Regions from separate parts of the Adlercreutzia aquisgranensis genome, predicted to be linked through region 1. Evidence: predicted binding sites of a transcription regulator. Region 1 holds the regulator's gene; the other holds the start of a gene.
What was found. The regulator HrcA, encoded in region 1, represses chaperone genes, less so after heat shock. The targets are predictions, from matches to a motif close to TNTTAGCANNCNNNNNNNNNGNNTGCTAANA.
Positions count from the first base shown of each region.

Region 2: a site for HrcA is predicted at 2,811-2,841, ahead of NFR41_RS04770 (co-chaperone GroES). Genes of this name have one in related genera too.

Region 1 covers NZ_CALPDA010000010.1:42,263-50,630, reverse strand. The annotation lists gene NFR41_RS07340 (MiaB/RimO family radical SAM methylthiotransferase) at 1-103, opposite strand, end outside; gene NFR41_RS07335 (RsmE family RNA methyltransferase) at 100-897, opposite strand; gene dnaJ (molecular chaperone DnaJ) at 900-2,039, opposite strand; gene hrcA (heat-inducible transcriptional repressor HrcA) at 2,112-3,128, opposite strand; gene dprA (DNA-processing protein DprA) at 3,390-4,328, opposite strand; gene NFR41_RS07315 (YifB family Mg chelatase-like AAA ATPase) at 4,325-5,899, opposite strand; gene NFR41_RS07310 (YraN family protein) at 5,908-6,495, opposite strand; gene rnhB (ribonuclease HII) at 6,773-7,573, opposite strand; gene rplS (50S ribosomal protein L19) at 7,644-7,991, opposite strand; gene NFR41_RS07295 (AzlD domain-containing protein) at 8,143-8,368, opposite strand, start outside.
Region 2 covers NZ_CALPDA010000006.1:56,619-64,986, reverse strand. The annotation lists gene NFR41_RS04780 (MGMT family protein) at 1-245, opposite strand, end outside; gene groL (chaperonin GroEL) at 527-2,158, opposite strand; gene NFR41_RS04770 (co-chaperone GroES) at 2,307-2,594, opposite strand; gene NFR41_RS04765 (hypothetical protein) at 2,945-3,151, shown strand; gene NFR41_RS04760 (C-terminal binding protein) at 3,307-4,329, shown strand; gene NFR41_RS04755 (FAD-binding protein) at 4,466-6,082, opposite strand; gene NFR41_RS04750 (helix-turn-helix transcriptional regulator) at 6,437-7,930, shown strand; gene NFR41_RS04745 (DMT family transporter) at 8,075-8,368, opposite strand, start outside.

The DNA of each region.
Region 1 (8,368 bases):
CCAACGACCCGGGGACGGCGCCTGCGGCCGAAAGCGCCCGTTCGAAGGAGTCGGACTCCACCCGGTTCACCTTGCAGCCCAAATTGACTACCGCATACCTCACGAAAGGCCCCCGGAGAGATTGCGCAGATCGTGCAGCACCAGGGCCGGGGCGACGACGCCGGCGGTTTCGGTGCGCAGGATGGAAGGCCCCAGCGTGCAGGAGTACGCCCTGGGATTGCAGTCCAACAGACACTGCACCTCGCGGCTTGTGAGCCCTCCTTCCGGACCCACCACCACGGCCACCCGCGCGTCCTCCGCCGGCATGCGCAGCTTGGTCAGCGCCGAGGAAAGCGCCCGCGTGATGCTCTGGGAGCCGTCCGCCTCCTCGTAGCACACGATGACGGCGGTGGCGTTGCGCAAAAGCTCGCATGCCCCGTCAAGGCCTACGGGCTCGGACACCTCCGGCACGTGGCGCCTGCCCGACTGCATGGCGGCCGAACGGGCGATGGAGCGCCAGCGCTCGGCCCGGGCCGCAGCCTTCTTCGCGTCCAGCTTCACCACGGACCGCTCGCAGGCAAGGGGCACGAACACGTCCACGCCCACCTCGGTGCCGTGGCGCACCACCGTGTCCATCTTGTCGCCTTTGGCAAGCCCCTGCACCAGCATCACGCTCGGGCCGTCCTCGCCAACGTCCCCGCGCAGCGAGATGGAGACCAGAAGCCCGTCGGCGTCGAAAGAGGCGACCTCGCATTCGAAGTAGTCGCTTGCGGCGTCGACCACGGCCACATGCTGTCCCCGCTCCAGGCGCAGGACGCGGGCATGGTGCAGGTCGTCGTCGCTCAGGCGCAGCGGGAACACCGGGGATTCCTCCGCGTCGAGCACTTGGTTTTCCAGGAAGAACTGCGGAAGGGCCATGGCTACTCGAAAATGTCCTTGAGCTTCTGCCAGGCGCCGCGCGGCTGGTCGACCTCTTCGCCCATCTCCTCGGCGAAGTGCTCCAGAAGCTCGCGCTGTCTCTTCGAAAGCTTCTTGGGGATGACGACGTTGACGTGCACGTACATGTCCCCGCGGGCGTCGCTCCTGAAGCGCGGCATGCCGAACCCCTTGACGCGGACCACCTGCTCGTTCTGGCACCCTTCGGGAATGCGCACGACCACCTTCTCGTCCTCCATGATGCCGTCGAGCTCGATCTCCGCGCCCAAGGCAGCCTGGGTCATGGACACGTTCGCCCGCGCGTGCAGGTTGTCGCCGTCGCGCTCGAAGTACTCGTTGGGCTGGATGCGGCACGTGACTATGAGGTCGCCCGCCCTGCTGCCGCGCAGCCCGGCCTCGCCGAAGCCCGAAAGCCGCAGCTGCTGGCCGTCGCGGATGCCCGCAGGCACCTCCACCGTCACCCGCTGACGGTCGGGGACGCGCCCTTGGCCCTCGCACTCGGGGCAAGGGTTGTCGATGGTGCGCCCGGTGCCGCCGCACTTCTGGCAGGGAACCGCCGTCTGCATGTCACCCAGGAAGGTTCGCTGCACCGTGACCACGCGACCCGTTCCGTTGCAGTCCGGGCAGGTCACCTCGCTGCCGCCCTCGGCCACGCCGCTGCCGCCGCAATCGGGGCACGGGGCCAGCCGGTCGTAGACGATCTCCTTGTTCACGCCGGCGGCCACTTCCTCCAGGGTCAGCCGCAGGCCCACCGCCATGTCGCGCCCTTCGCGGCGCTGCTGGGCGCGGGCTGCGCTCGCCGAGCCCCCGAAGAACGAGCTGAACAAATCGCCCATGCCGAAACCGCCGCCGAACAGGTCGTCGAAGTCCACGTAGCCCCCGCCGTAGCCGCCGGGGCCGGAGGAAGCACCCGGCACGGTACCGAAGCGATCGTAGGCGCTGCGCTTCTTGGGGTCGGAGAGAACGTCGTAGGCCTCGTTGAGCTCTTTGAACTTGTCCTCGGCGTCCTCGGCCTTGTTCACGTCGGGATGCAGCTCCCGCGCACGACGCCGGAACGCCTTCTTGATCTCGTCCTCGGTCGCGGTGCGCTCGACCCCCAGCACCTCGTACAGATCTCTCGCCATGACCAGCCTGTTCCCTTCTTCCCAACAGTTTCGGGCCCATCCCGAAGAGCGTGCCCCGTCCGAACCTGCGCCCTACGCCTCGTCGAGCGCGTCGGCGGCCATGCGCACCGCGCTTATGGTTCGGGAGTAATCCATCCGCGTAGGCCCGATGACGGCAACCACTCCCGCCGAGGGCCCCTTTCCGTAACGGCTCGCCACCACGGAGACGCCGGAAAGCCCCGCATTGCCGTTCTCGCGGCCGATGCGAACGCTCGGCACCCCCGCAGCGCAGGATACGGCGTCGTCCAGGATGTGCAGCAGCACCGTCTCGTCCTCGAGCACTTGCATCACCGGCAGAAGCGCATCGGTGTGGCTGAACTCCGGCTGCACCATCAGGGCCGAAAGGCCGCTGTGGTGCGCTCGGCTTATGCGGCTCTCCTGCAAGCACAGCATGACCTCGTCCATGACCGCGCGCACGAGCGGGTCGCGGAAAGCCTCGGCCATGCTGCGGGACAGCCCGTGCTCTATCTCCTCGGACGAGCGGCCGCCGAACACATCGCCGAGCAAGCGCTGCACCTCGGCGAGGCTTTCCGGATCCACGTCCTCGGCGAACTCGATATGGCGGTTCGCCACGCGACCCTCTTCCGTCACCACCACGATGATGGCCTGACGGGGCGAAAGCGACACCAGCGACAGCTGCTTGATGCGCATGCGCTGCACCGAGGGCGCCAGCACCACCGACAAGCAGTCGGTCAGGCGCATGAGGGCCGACGAGGTCTGGTCGATCAGCTCGTCAAGCTCTCCGGCGCTTCGGCGCAGCTCCTCGGCGACAAGGCGGCAGCGCTCGTCCTGGGAGCCGTCGGCCTGCTCGGCCAGCAAGCCGTCCACGAACGCCCGGTACCCCGCATCGGTCGGCACGCGCCCGGCGGAGGTATGGGGCTGCACGATGTAGCCGCCGTCTTCGAGCACCGACAGCTCGTTGCGGACCGTCGCGGGACTCACGCCCAGCTGGTAGCGCTCGGTCAGCGTGCGAGAGCCCACGGGAAGAGCGCGGGCGACGTACTCCTCGATAAGAGCCGCAAGAACTCTCTGCCGCCGGTCCGAAAGCATTGGCGCGCCCTCCTCTCAATCGCGTTGCAGGTATCGGTTCGCACTACGCTCGAACGGCCATTTTAGCAGCCGATAGCCGAGAGTGCTAATCAGCGGCGCCCTTTCAACGCAAGCATCACAATAGGGCGGCCCGCTCGCCATGACGCGCCCGAACGGCCGAGCCGCAGGCACCACGCCAAAACATGCCAAGAGGACGCCCCCGTCGCGCCCCTGCCACGCGCCGCAAACGGACGTCCCCTTGTCGCCGTTGCCGCCTTGCCGCTAGGCGGCCTGCCCGTCCGGGCCGTAGGTTCCGTCGGGGAAGCGCCTGATGACGCCTGCGAGCTCGGCTTGGGCAAGCTGCGAGAACACCCACGCCCGCGCATCGCCTTCGGGGCATAGCCGCGCTCCGCGGTCCAGCAGCGCATCCAAGCCCATAGGCTGGCCCTGGACAAGCGCGACAAGTCGGCGGCCCTCCTCGGACAGGAAGCCGGACGGAGTACCGCCGCCTGGCGCCCGCTGCGGCGGCGTCTTGAGGCATCCGAAGGTCGCCATCAGCTCGTCCTCGAAGGAATCGTCGTCCACGATGGGCACCGCACCCTGCCGTATGAGCCGGTTGGCCCCGCTGCTGGTCCGTGCGGTGATGGCTCCGGGTACCGCCCAGACGTCGCGGTTGGCCGAAAGCGCCTCGTCGGCCGTGGAAAACGTCCCGGAAGGCAACCCAGCCTCCACTATGAGCGTCGCCTTCGCAAGCCCCGCGATAAGCCGATTGCGCTCCCGAAACATGTAGGGCAACGGCGGCATGGCCCACGGATACTCGGACACGAGCGCCCCTCCCCCGTCCACGATGCGCTGGAACAGGTCCTTGTGCTCGGGCGGGTAGAGCCTATCGCAGCCGCCTCCCAGAAACGCTACCGTCACGCCGCCCTCCGCCAGGGCGGCCTCATGGGCGGCCGCATCGCAGCCCCGCGCTCCCCCCGAAAGGATCGACACCCCCTTGCGGGCAGCGATGGCGGCGAACCTGCGGGCGCATCCGGTGCCGTAGGGCGTCGCCTTGCGAGCTCCCACTACGGCAAGCCCCTCCCGCAGCGCCGAAGGATCGCCCAGCACATAGAGCACGCGGGGCGGCTTCGGCACCTGCTTCAGCGACTCGGGAAACCACGGGCAGTCGCGCTCCACCACCGTTCGCGGTCCCATCACGAAATCCTGCTCGACGCTCATAGCACTTCCCCTCTCACCCGAAACCCCAAAGCCTCGCTCAAGTGCGCCCGATCCACCGCCTCGCGCTCCTCCATATCCGCAATGGTCCTCGCCAGCGCCGCCGTGCGGATAAGCGCCCTGCCGCTCATGGAAAGCCGGGAGGCGGCCTCGGTCAGGAAGCGCTCCTCCTCCTGACCGAGGCGGCACGAAGCCACCACCTCCTGCGGTGTGCGGACCGCCCCGGCCGACGCGCGCCACGCTGCAAACTCCCGGGCGCGCAGCACCCCTTCGCGAAGCGTCGCCGAGTCGGTCCCGCTGCCCGTCGCCAGCACGCTTGCGGCGGGAATGCGCCTGACGTCCACATGTAGGTCGATGCGGTCGAGGACCGGGCCGCCTATGCGCCCTTGGTACTTGCGGATCTGGGGCACCGTGCAGCGACACGGCCGTTCCTCGTCGCCGAAGAAGCCGCACGGGCACGGGTTCGCTGCAGCAACCAGCATGAACCGGGCGGGGAACTCGATGCTGCCGTCGGCCCGCGTCACCACCATGCGCCCCGACTCCAGCGGCTGGCGAATGCCCTGCAGCACAGAGGGCTGGAACTCTGGAAGCTCGTCTAGGAACAGCACCCCGTTATGGGCAAGCGATATCTCCCCCGGCCGCGGGGGCGACCCTCCCCCCACCAGGCCCGGCAGCGATGCGGAATGGTGGGGCTTGCGGAAGGGGCGTATCCCGGCCAGGATCGGATCGACGTCCTCACCGGCCACCGAGTGCACGACGGCGCTCTCGAGCGCCTCCGCCTGGGTCAGGGGCGGCAAGATCGTGGGGAGCCGCGAGGCGAGCATGGTCTTCCCCGATCCGGGAGGACCCATCATAAGGATGCCGTGGTTGCCCGCCGCCGCTATCTGCAGCGCCCGCTTCGCCGCATCGTGCCCTTCGATATCGCGGAAATCAACCGACGACGACGCCGCTGGCGGCCGCGCCGCTTCAAGTCGACGGAAACGTCCCGCCCTGAAATCGCCCAAGGTGTCCACCGCCGCCCATTCGACCCCCTCGATAGCCCTTACCTCGCCTGAGGGGGCGCTCGCCAGCCCAAGCTCCCGCTTGCGCGCGCACAGCGCATAGGCGAGCAAGCCGGCCACCGGTCGCACGAACCCCTCCAGCGACAGCTCCCCCACGAAGAGCTTCCCCCGCAGGACCTCGGGGCGCACCTGACCGCTGGCCACCAGGATGCCCGCCGCGATGGGCAGGTCGAAACCCGCGCCGGTCTTGCGCAGCGAACTGGGCGCCAGGTTCACGACGATGCGCGAGCCGGGCATCGAGAACCCGCATGCCTTCAAGGCGGACTTCACCCGCTCGCGGGATTCCTGGACTGAGGCGTCGGCCATGCCCACGATGGAGAACCCGGGAATGCCCGTGGTGATGGAAACCTCCACGTCCACGGGCACGGCCTCCACCCCGCGCAACGTTGCCGCATGCACCTGGCACCGGCCGAGACGGGTGGCGCTCGCGCCGGCCTGGCAGGCAAGCGAGGCCGCCTCGGCTCCTGCCTCGATGAAGTGCACGCACCCGCTCTCCCGGTCGATCTGCGCCATGGCGTCCATCAGAACACGTCCCGGCCGAAGGCGTCAATATTGTGACGCACCAGGGCGCGGTCAGGCGGTATGATCAGAATGCTCACGATGTCGAACCGCACTCGCACGTCGAGCACGTCGGTTACGGCCAGATAGCTTGCGGCTATGCGCTCGTAACGCTCCCGCTTCTCGCGGGTCACCGCCTCCGCAGGCATGCCCTTGTCGCAGTCGCGGCGACTCTTCACCTCCACGAACACAAGCGTCTCGTTGTCGCGGGCTATGATGTCCGCCTCGCCGGCCTTGCACTTCCAGTTGCGATGGATGATGTCGTAGCCGCGACGCGTCAGAAAGCACGCGGCCACGAACTCCCCTTCCCGCCCCACGTCGAGCGCTTCCGACTTGCGCTTGCGCTTGCGCTTCGCAGCGGCCCTCGGAGCCGGCTCGTGCGGCGCCCACCCCCCGTCCTCTCCCCACATAGGCTCGCCTTCCGAACCGAAGGCGCCCTCGATTCGCGGCCCGCCGTCCGCGAATCCGCACCCATCGACGACGAGCCCCGAAACGCAGTCGCAGCGTTCGGTCAAATCCGCCGATTCCCTCTCTTGCAACGCCTCCCTCATAGCGCCACCCCTTTCCGTTGGTCGAGATGACGTCAGTCTAGATGCCCCGTTGAGGCGAAACGATGACACGGAAGGCCCGCTGGCGGCACGCGAAACGCTCCAGAGCACCGCAGCGCAAGGGAACCGGGTCATGCGAGGCCGTCGCACCATCCGACGATGGGTCTTGCGCGCGCGTTCACCGGTTCTATCCGAAATCTTGCGGAATCAAGCAAGCGCTCCCACGAAAGCCATGCGGCATCGGAGGCCACCTTCCGAAACGGCACCCGGCCGAAGACGGCTATCCGAACAAGGTGAGCTGCAGAATCCTCGAGCAGAAGGACGCCCGATGCACCGGGGACAGGCCGAAATCGCGTATAGCCTGCTCATGAGCCGCGCTGCCGTAGCCCTTGTTCGACGCGAAGCCGTACTCGGGGTACAGCTCGTCGTAGCGCTCCATGAGCCTGTCGCGCTCCACTTTCGCCACGATGGAGGCCGCGGCGATGCTGGCGCACTTGCCGTCGCCTTTCACGACGTTGCGCTCCCGGGAATCGATTCCCAGGGGGTTGCCGTCCACCAGCACCAGTCCTATACCGGCCGCCTGCTCCTCCACCGCCGCCAAAGCCGCGCGGAAGGCCTTGCGCAGGCTTGCAGTCATACCCACAGCATCTATCTCCGCTGGCTCCACGTAGGCCACCGCCCAGGCGGCAGCCTCTTCCTTTATCTGCTGCGCCAGCTCCTCGCGCACCGCCGGAGCCACCTGCTTGGAGTCATTGAGGCGAGCTATGCGCGGATGCCGCGGCAGCACCACCGCGCCCACGGCCAAGGGGCCGGCCAAAGGACCCCTTCCCACTTCATCTAGCCCCACCAGCACAGACGCTCCGCACGCAGAGGCAAGGCCCTCCTCGAAAGCGTACATCCCCTCCAGGCGCTCCGCCTCCTGCTGGCGCTTGGCCGCCTGGCGAAGGGCCGTCGCGAGCGCACGGCGAACCCCGGCCCGCTCATCGTCGCGCAGCTGGCGGGCCAGCTTCGGCAGCTCGTCGTCGGCAGCCTGCGCCACAAGCGCCTGCACCTCCTTGACGGACAGACCCGACGCATTCATGGGAAACCTCCTCCAACGAAAAGGGCCCCTCGAGAGAGGGGCCCTGTGAGAACAGAAGCTGCCGCAAGCCTTAGCGGAAGGACTTCTCCTTGATCTTGGCGGCCTTGCCCACCTTGTTGCGCAGGTAGTACAGCTTGGCGCGGCGCACATCGCCCTTGCGCACGACCTCGATCTTCTCAATCTTGGGGGAATGCACGGGGAAGGTACGCTCCACGCCCACCGAGAAGCTGATCTTGCGCACGGTGAACGTCTCGCGCACCGAGGCGCCCTGGCGACGAATCACGTCGCCCTGGAAAACCTGGATACGCTCGCGGTTGCCCTCGGTGATGCGGTAGTGAACCTTCACGTTGTCGCCAACCTCGAACTGGGGGAGGTCCTGCTTGATCTGCTGCTGCTCGATGGCGCGAATGATATCCATGTTCCTGCGTCTTCCTCTATCTAAAAAAGCAAATTTCTCTGCGTCCTGTATGGACTAGGCGTCGTTAGGCGCAATTCGCAAGTGTACGCGAAGGACGATGCCCATGCAAGGAAAAAGTGGCGGGCAACCGACGAAGCATCCGCCTCCTCCACTAAATAAGCATGAGCAACCCGTACACCGCCACGCCCGTCAGTGCGCTCCACAAAAGCGACTTGCTCTTGAAGCCTACAAGCGCCACCGCGACGGCGGCGACGAGCGGCGCCGCCCCGGGCCACAGGCCGGCATCGAACATCCCCGGCGTCAGCAGGTCGTTGGCCACGAGCGCGGCGAAGGCGGCGGGCGGGATGAAGCCAAGCGCCCGCTCCACCCCCTCGGGC
Region 2 (8,368 bases), on a different contig from region 1:
GAGCGCTGCACCTCTTCGCCGCCGAAAGCGAAACCGCTGGCCATGCGCCCGTCCTTGAACACCACGCGATGGCAGGGAATGTCGCTGGCATCTTGGCCGGGGCTGGGGTTCCCGCGCAGAGCGTAGCCCACATAGCGAGCTGAACGTGGGGTGCCGATGAGCCGCGCTATCTGCCCGTAGGTAGCCACTTTCCCGCGGGGCACCTGCCGCACCACCGCGAACACCCTGTCCGCGTAATCACCCATGACCATCCTCCTTTTTGGCAGAGATTCGGGGTTTGGCAAATCGCCCACAGCCTTCCCGGCCCCACTCGGCCCGCTTTCCAGGCGAAACGCACCCGGATGCGCATATCGAGCCAGTTTTACCACGGCCAAGACGTCCTGGAATTTGCCAAACCCCGAATCTCCGCCAAAAACCAGGCGCAAGAAGCGGAAGCCGAAAACGAGAGCCGAGAACGAAAAGGCCCCGGCGTTGGCTTTTGCGCCACGCCGGGGACCGCAAACGTCAGCTATGCTGCGCTAGGAGCTTACATCATGCCGCCCATGCCGCCGCCGGCCATGGCCGCCATAGCCGCCGGATCGGGATCCTTGGGGATCTCGTTGATGGTGGCCTCGGTGATGAGGATGAGCGCGGCCACGGAGGCAGCGGACTGCAGCGCGGTGCGGGTCACCTTCACCGGGTCGTTCACGCCCATGGCGATCATGTCGCCGTACTCGCCGTTGGCGCAGTTCAGGCCCTCGCCCTTCTTCATGTTCTTCACGTGCTCCACAACCACGGAGCCCTCGAAGCCGGCGTTGCCGGAGATGGCGCGGATAGGAGCCTCCAGAGCCTTGCGGATAATGCCCACGCCCACTTCCTCGTCGGCGTTGTCGCACTTCACCGCGTCAAGAGCGGGCTGGGCGTCCAGCAGGGCCACGCCGCCGCCGGCCACGATGCCCTCTTCCACGGCAGCGCGGGTAGCCTGCAGCGCGTCCTCGATGCGGCTCTTCTTCTCCTTGAGCTCGCTTTCGGTAGCAGCGCCCACCTTCAGCACGGCCACGCCGCCGGAAAGCTTGGCCAGGCGCTCCTGCAGCTTCTCGCGGTCGAAGTCGGAGTCGGTGCGCTCCAGCTCGGCCTTGATCATGTTGATGCGGTCCTCGATGGCCTTCTTGTCGCCGGCGCCGTCCACGATCAGCGACGAGTCCTTGGTCACCTTCACGGTCTTGGCATGGCCCATCATGTCAACGCGGGCATCGGCCATGGTCATGCCGAAGTCCTTGTCGATGACCTGGGCGCCGGTAACTGCGGCGATGTCCTCCAGAATGCGCTTGCGGCGGTCGCCGAAGCCGGGGGCCTTAATGGCCACGCAGTTGAAGGTGCCGCGCAGCTTGTTCAGCAGGATGGTAGCCAGCGCCTCGCCTTCCACATCCTCGGCCACGATGAACAGCGGGCGGCCGGTCTTCATGATGTCCTCCAACAGCGGCACCATGTCCTGGATGTTGGAGATCTTCTGGTCGGTCAACAGGATGAACGGGTCGGACAGCACGGCCTCCATGCGCTCCATGTCGGTGGCCATGTAGGGGCTGATGTAGCCGCGGTCGTACTGCATGCCCTCAACGATGTCCATCTCAAGCCCGAAGGTCTGGCTCTCCTCCACGGAGATGGCGCCGTCCTTGCCCACGGCCTCCATGGCCTCGGCGATCTTCTCGCCGATCTCGGCGTCGCCGGCGGAGATGGTGCCCACGTTGGCGATCTGCTCCTTGGTGGAGACGGGGGTGGCGTCGGCCTTGATGGCCTCGACCACGGCGTCGGTGGCCTTCTGGATGCCGCGACGGATGCCCAGGGCGTCGGCGCCGGCGGTCACGTTGCGCAGGCCCTCGGACACGATCACGTCGGCCAGCAGAGTGGCAGTGGTGGTGCCGTCGCCGGCCACGTCGTTGGTCTTCACGGCCACCTCGCGCACCAGCTGGGCGCCCATGTTCTCGACCGGATCCTCCAGCTCAACTTCCTTGGCCACGGTCACGCCGTCGTTGGTGATGACCGGCGCACCGTAAGACTTCTCCAGGGCGACGTAGCGGCCCTTGGGGCCAAGCGTCACCTTCACGGCGTTGGCCAGCTTGTTCACGCCGGCAGCAAGGCCGCTGCGGGCATCGGACTCGAACTTGATTTCCTTAGCCATGTTCTATGGCTCCTTCCTCAACAATACCAAGCTTTTCTCACTAGCAAGCTTCGAAGCGAAAGGCGCTACACGCTGCGGCCGAGTTAGGGCTTTTTGCGTCGCTCAAGCCACCGCAGGCGCCTGGGGTCGCCTTCCGCGAAACGGGCGGCTACGCGAAGACGCCGTAGAGGTCGTCGGCACGCAGGATGAGCACGTCCTCGCCGTCGATGGTGATCTCGGTTCCGCCGTACTTGCCGTACACCACGCGGTCGCCCACCTTCACGGGTACGGGCACCAGCTTGCCGTCCTTGTCCAGCTTGCCCTCGCCCACGGCCAGGACAACGCCGCTCTGGGGCTTTTCCTTCGAGTCGGAAGCAAGCAGAAGGCCGCCGGCAGTGGTCTGCTCGGCCTCGTCCTGCTTGACGATCACGCGATCACCGAGTGGTTTCAGGTTCATGGTTGATCTTCCTTTCGTCGACATCACGCACGTTCGTCGCGTTCGCACCGCAAGCGCCGCACCAACAGAGGGTCTTCAGCGTTTCCGCAGTTCGCCTGAGGGAAACCGCAGCGATTCCGCGATATGTCCTACGCTTGCAGGCGCCGACCAATCTTAGGCGCCTGGAAGCCATGGCGGGTTTCGCATGCGAAATCGTTAGCCACTTGTAAACCCGACTGCTAGCACTCGTGCACTTTGAGTGCTAAATGACTGGGTCCATAATAGCATTGCCCGCCACCTGCGCAACCGATTCCCAAAAAAACTCAGCCCCCGCGACTCAGATTCCTGGAACTCCCACCGTTTCGTCATATTTGCGCGAGCCGTCGCGGCCGCAAGGCGATTCGAACGGCCACTGCTTCAACGCCGGGCGCTACACGGTCATCCATGCGCTCACCGGCAGCCTTGAGCCTTCCAACCCTTGCTCGTTTAAGGACGTAGCGGACAAGTTCGTCGGCAAGGACGGCGGATTCGCTTGGGATAAGCCCGAAAGCCGCTTCCACGAGATCCAGGTGTGGTAAGGTAGGCGCGCAAGGTACGCAGCACACCGCACAACCGGCATCTCGATACAAAGCGCGTGACCAGGCATTACACACCGTTTGTCCTAGTCGCGCGCTTTCTTGCCGCATGCACGACATGCCGGTTGTGCAGCGCATATCCGGCCGAAGGAGCAGCTATGGCAACCATCGTCATGACCGACAACGATTTCGGCGGCGCGGACTTCGAGCGGAAGCTCGTGGAAAGCGCCGGGCTCGCGTTCGCCAGCTACGACGGCCGGGATTGCCGCGCGCCCGAGCAGATCGTCGCCCACCTGCGCTCAGCTGCCGAATGCCAGCCGGGCGCAGGTGCGCGGGCCCTAGGTGCCATCACCTCCTACGGACGTTACACCGCCGAGGTGTTCAAGGCGCTGCCCCAACTCAAGGTGGTGAGCAAGACCGGTACCGGCGTGGACAACATCGACGTGGAAGCAGCCACCAGAAACGGCACCGCGGTCTGCAACGTGCCCGGCTACGGTACCGAAGTGGTGTCCGACCATGCCATCGCGCTGGCGCTTGCAGTGCTGCGGCGCATCAACGAAACCGATGCCGACCTGCGGGCGGGCACCTGGGACTTTCGCCGTCGCCGCCCGCTCGGCCAGGTGCAGGGGCGCACCTTCGGCGTGGTGGGCTACGGATCAATCGGACGGGCTGCGGCGCGCAAGGCCCGAGGGCTGGGCTTTGACGTGGTGGTATGGGACCGCAAGGGGGTTCCCGGGCGTCGCACGCCGGAGGACTTCCCCTACCTGGCCCTGGACGACCTGCTGAAAACCGTCGATGTGGTGAGCTTCCACACCGCGCTTACGCCGGAAACGCACCATCTGCTGAGCGCCGAACGCATCGCGTCCATGAAGCCCGATGCCGTGGTGGTCAACACCTCCCGCGGCGCTGTTGTGGACACGAAGGCCCTGGCCGAGGCGCTCTGTGCCGGCAAGCTGTGGGGTGCGGGCCTGGACGTGTTCGAGGAGGAGCCGCTCACACCCGGCCATCCCATCTGCCGCGCACCGCACACGGTGCTCTCGCCCCACGACGGCTACTGGTCCGAGGAGTCGGCCGTGGAGCTGCGCACCCGCGCCGCCGAAAACGCCATCGCCGTGATGTCAGGGAAAGCACCCGAACACTGCATAAATCCCGAGGCCCTGGAAGCTGCTTGGGCGAAGTAACGTCTCGCCAGCAGCAGCCGCTAGCGAAAAGCAGCCGTCCCCCACACTGTAGGGGACGGCTGTCACCACTCAAACACATCGTATGCGCCCGCTGACAGCGGATGCGCCGCAAGGGAAGTGCCCGCAGGCGCCGGCCCTACTTGTTGGCTACGGCCCGGCCCACGACATAGCCCTGGGTATGGGCGCGGCCCAGCGACAATCCGGGTATCGTCATAGGATAGTCGGGGCTACCGAAGAAGTTGCCGGCGCAGTTGCCGATGGCGAAGAGACCCTCGATAGGCTGCCCATCCTTGTCGAGTACCTGCATATCGGCGTTCACGTTCACACCATGGATGATGGTCGACAGACCAATGTGGCGATGGATACCGTAGAACGGTGGCTGCTCGATGGGCTTCAGGAACTTGGCGGGCTTGCCCATGTCCTCGTCTATGCCCTTCTTCGCCAACTCGTTGTAGCGCTTCACCGTCTGCACGAAAGCGTCCACATCGGTCAGTCCGAGCTTCTCCCCCAGCTCCTCCAGAGTGTCGGCCGAGAAGGTGTTGATGAGGCTCTCGTAGACGCCGGTCTTCTCTCCCTCGACCTCGGGCATGTAGCTGGCCATCGCCTCGGGCGGCAAGGCTACTCCAGGCCAACCTTCGGCGTCGGTCATGTAGTTGCTGTCAAACACCTGGGTGTACCAGCCCTGGTCATCTTCGCTCTTCAGGAAGTTACCCATGACCGCCATCTCGCATCGCGCCTCGTTGCAGAAGCGGGTACCGTCGTTCTTCACCGCCAGGAAGGGCATGTCGGCCATAGAGCCCGGACCAGCGTCGAAGTCGTGCTGCACCTTCGATCCGCAAGCATCCTCCATACAGCCTCCGGCCCATACCATCATCCGCTGGCCGTCACCGGTCTTGTTCTGCTCCTTACGGTAGATGTTGACCATGTCGGGCTCGTAGTAGGCCATCATCTCATCGTTGTTCTCGTAATCGCCCGTTGCCACGATAACGCCCTTGGCCGCGTTGAACAGGATGTTGCCGCCTTCCCCTTCGGCAATGACGCCGGTTACGGCCCCGGAATCGTCCTGGGCGAGCTGGACTGCGGGTGTGGAGTAGAAAATCTCGACGCCTTGGCTCTCGGCCCAATCGGCGATATCGCGCATACCGTTACCAGTGTTGTAGGGTTTCGGGCCGAAGTCGAAGGCAAAGTACGACACGTCGTAGCCGTCGATGGTGCCGATGTTGGAGGTCCATTTCGCCGTAGAGTCGACCATTTGACATCCGGCTTTCGTGCCGATGTCCCACAGCCACTTCAGAGCCTCGCCGGAGTTGTAGGCCCACAGCCTCACCTGGTCGCGGTCGGACAGATGACAGCAGTCGGCGTTCACCAACGACACCACAGCTTCGACACCACCCGGCGCCGTCCCGTCAAGGATGATGGAGTCGCAGGTGTTGCCCTGGGAGATAGCCGTCGCCTCCTTCTGGAGCAGAGCAACCTTCGCCCCCGCCTGGAAGGCGGAGATGGCCGCAGGAACGCCCGCGGCGCCGGCACCGATGACCACCACGTCGTAGTCCTTAGTGTCGGCGAAATCGGTGATGGGGTCGGGCTTGACGAAGAACGGAAGCGTTCCATCGGAAACCGCCGCTACAGCCTTGGCATCCTTGTCAGCCGAGGGCTGCGAGGGCGTGCAGGCGCCCAGCATGGACACACCGGCAACGCCCATGGCGGCAGCGCCACCGAACTTGAACAGGTCGCGTCGAGAAAAACTCGTCATTTCCCCTCCTTGGGTAGAACCGACAACGAGCGGCAGCCGAGCTGCCGCAGCACCGAACAGGCTCGCTTTCCAGCCTGCCCGCTAAGAGCAGTCTAGCCAGCAGGCTTCTGGGCCCGCATCGACCGACCGCGAAACAATCGGGCTATCTTTCGTAACCTGCACCCTAAGCACCGCCATAACCCCCCTCTTTAACCTCTTTTTTTCGCAGTCGCAGGCAAAAGTACCCGCCCTTGGCCCTTTCTGGCGGACGCCTTTGTCATATAATCTGCTGTAGGTAGCGATCATTTCAACATTCACCTGGGTTTTCGGCACCCGACCAAGCCAATGTCCGATTCTGGGGAAGATGGGGACACCGTGACCGAGACAGACCGAGCCGGCACCGATTCCGCCCGAGCCGCCGAACCGGACGCAGAAGCGACGCACGAAGAACGATTCCGCTGGCCCAGGGGATCGTTCTTCGTGCCTCTGGCATTTCTGGGCCTGGGCGTCTACCGCGCATGGATCGAGATCGTCTTCGTTGGCTCGTTTACGAGCTTTCCCGCCGCATTTGGCGGCGTCGCGGGGTTGAGCGTCCGGGATTTGTTCGACTGGTCCATGGTGGCCACCGCCATCTTCTGCACGCTGCTCGCCCGCAAAATCTCCCCTTTCTTCAACAAACCCTTCCTCTTCGCTTTCGGCGGACTGTTGCTCGTCACCTCCACCGTCCTCATGTTCGCTTCGTGCTGGGTTCCAGACATCACCTCGCTGGCAAAAGTGCCAGCAGCCGTCCTGGGAGGCGTCGGCATTGCGCTGGTGATCCTTGTATGGAGCGAGCTGTACAGCTGTTTGAATCCGTTGCGCGTAGCGCTGTATTACTCCGCTTCAATCGTTGTGGGAGCACTTATCATCTACGTCTACCGCGGGTTCTATCTTCCCTGGCTTTTCGCACTTACCGCGCTGCTGCCCGTCATATCACTGATCGCTGCCTGGCGCGGGTTCGAAAGCCTGCCGGCGCCTGAGCTTCCCTCCGTCGCATGGATGCGGTTCTCCATACCGTGGAAGGCAGTGCTGTTCATGGCCGCCTACGCGTTTGGCTACGGCCTCATGGAGGGAGGCATGTACGAAGGCGCATTCGGCCCCCATTCGGCGCCGGGAACCGTGGCGGTGGCTGCGCTAGTGTTCATAGGGGTGGCGCTGCGGGGCGGTCGCTTCGACTTCAGCATCATCTACAGGGTAGCGCTTCCCCTCGTAGTCGTCGCCTTTACCCTCGTGCCGCTCTTCGGCAATGTGCAGGGAGCCGCCGCGAGCTTCTGCATGGCGGGAGCTTATACGGCCCAGTCGATCATCATCATGCTCATCATGGCCAATATCTGCTATCGCTTCGGCGTATCGGCCATTTGGCTGTTCGGCATCGAACGCAGCGTGCGTCAGATCGCGATGTGGCTCGGGCGGACAACGGCCGATGTCGCGGAAAGCGCCAACCTGCTCGGAGACGGAGGAGGCGCGGCCGTTTCGCTGCTTGCCGTTCTCGCCGTAGTTGTCGCAACCACCATTCTGCTCTCGGAGCGGGACTTGTCGAGCCGCTGGGGCGCCAATTTCTTGTCTGGCGGCATGGATAGCGCCGCCGCGATCCGCAAGCAAGAGCTAGCAGACCGCTGTGCCGAGATTTCGCGCCAGTACAAGCTGTCTGCACGAGAAGAGGAAGTGCTGCTCCTGCTTGCCCAGCATAAGACCGTGGGAATCATCGAGCGCGAGCTGCTTATCGCTAACGGCACCGCCAAGGCACACGTGCGACACATTTACCAGAAGCTCAACATCCACACGCGCAATGAGCTGTTCGACCTTCTCGGCGCCGACCCGCGTCCCTGAGCGCAGCAGACAGACGCCGCACGCGCTGGTAGCCCCAACCTCCTCCCCGGCGCAGTCTTATTGCAATTCGATGGAGCCGCACAGCGAACGAAACTACGACCACGGCCCTTCTCGCAAGCGAAGGTGCCGCAGAGGCTCGCGGCCCTACCCGCTTTGCCCTTGCGGCTTGCTTGGCACGGTCACCAGCACCACCATGGCCAGAATCAGCACGAGCGCTACCACGTCGAAGCCGGAGAAGGATGTGTGCAGCCACAGCGCCGAGATGACCATGGCCGACACCGGCTCCATGCAGCCGGCCAGGCTGGCGCGCACCGGCCCCGCGTCGGCGATACCCTGCAGGTACATGAGGTAGGCGCCCACGGTTCCCACCAGCACCATGGCCGCCATGACCGCTATAACCTGAGGCGTCACATTCACTTCCATGGTCCAGGGACGCGT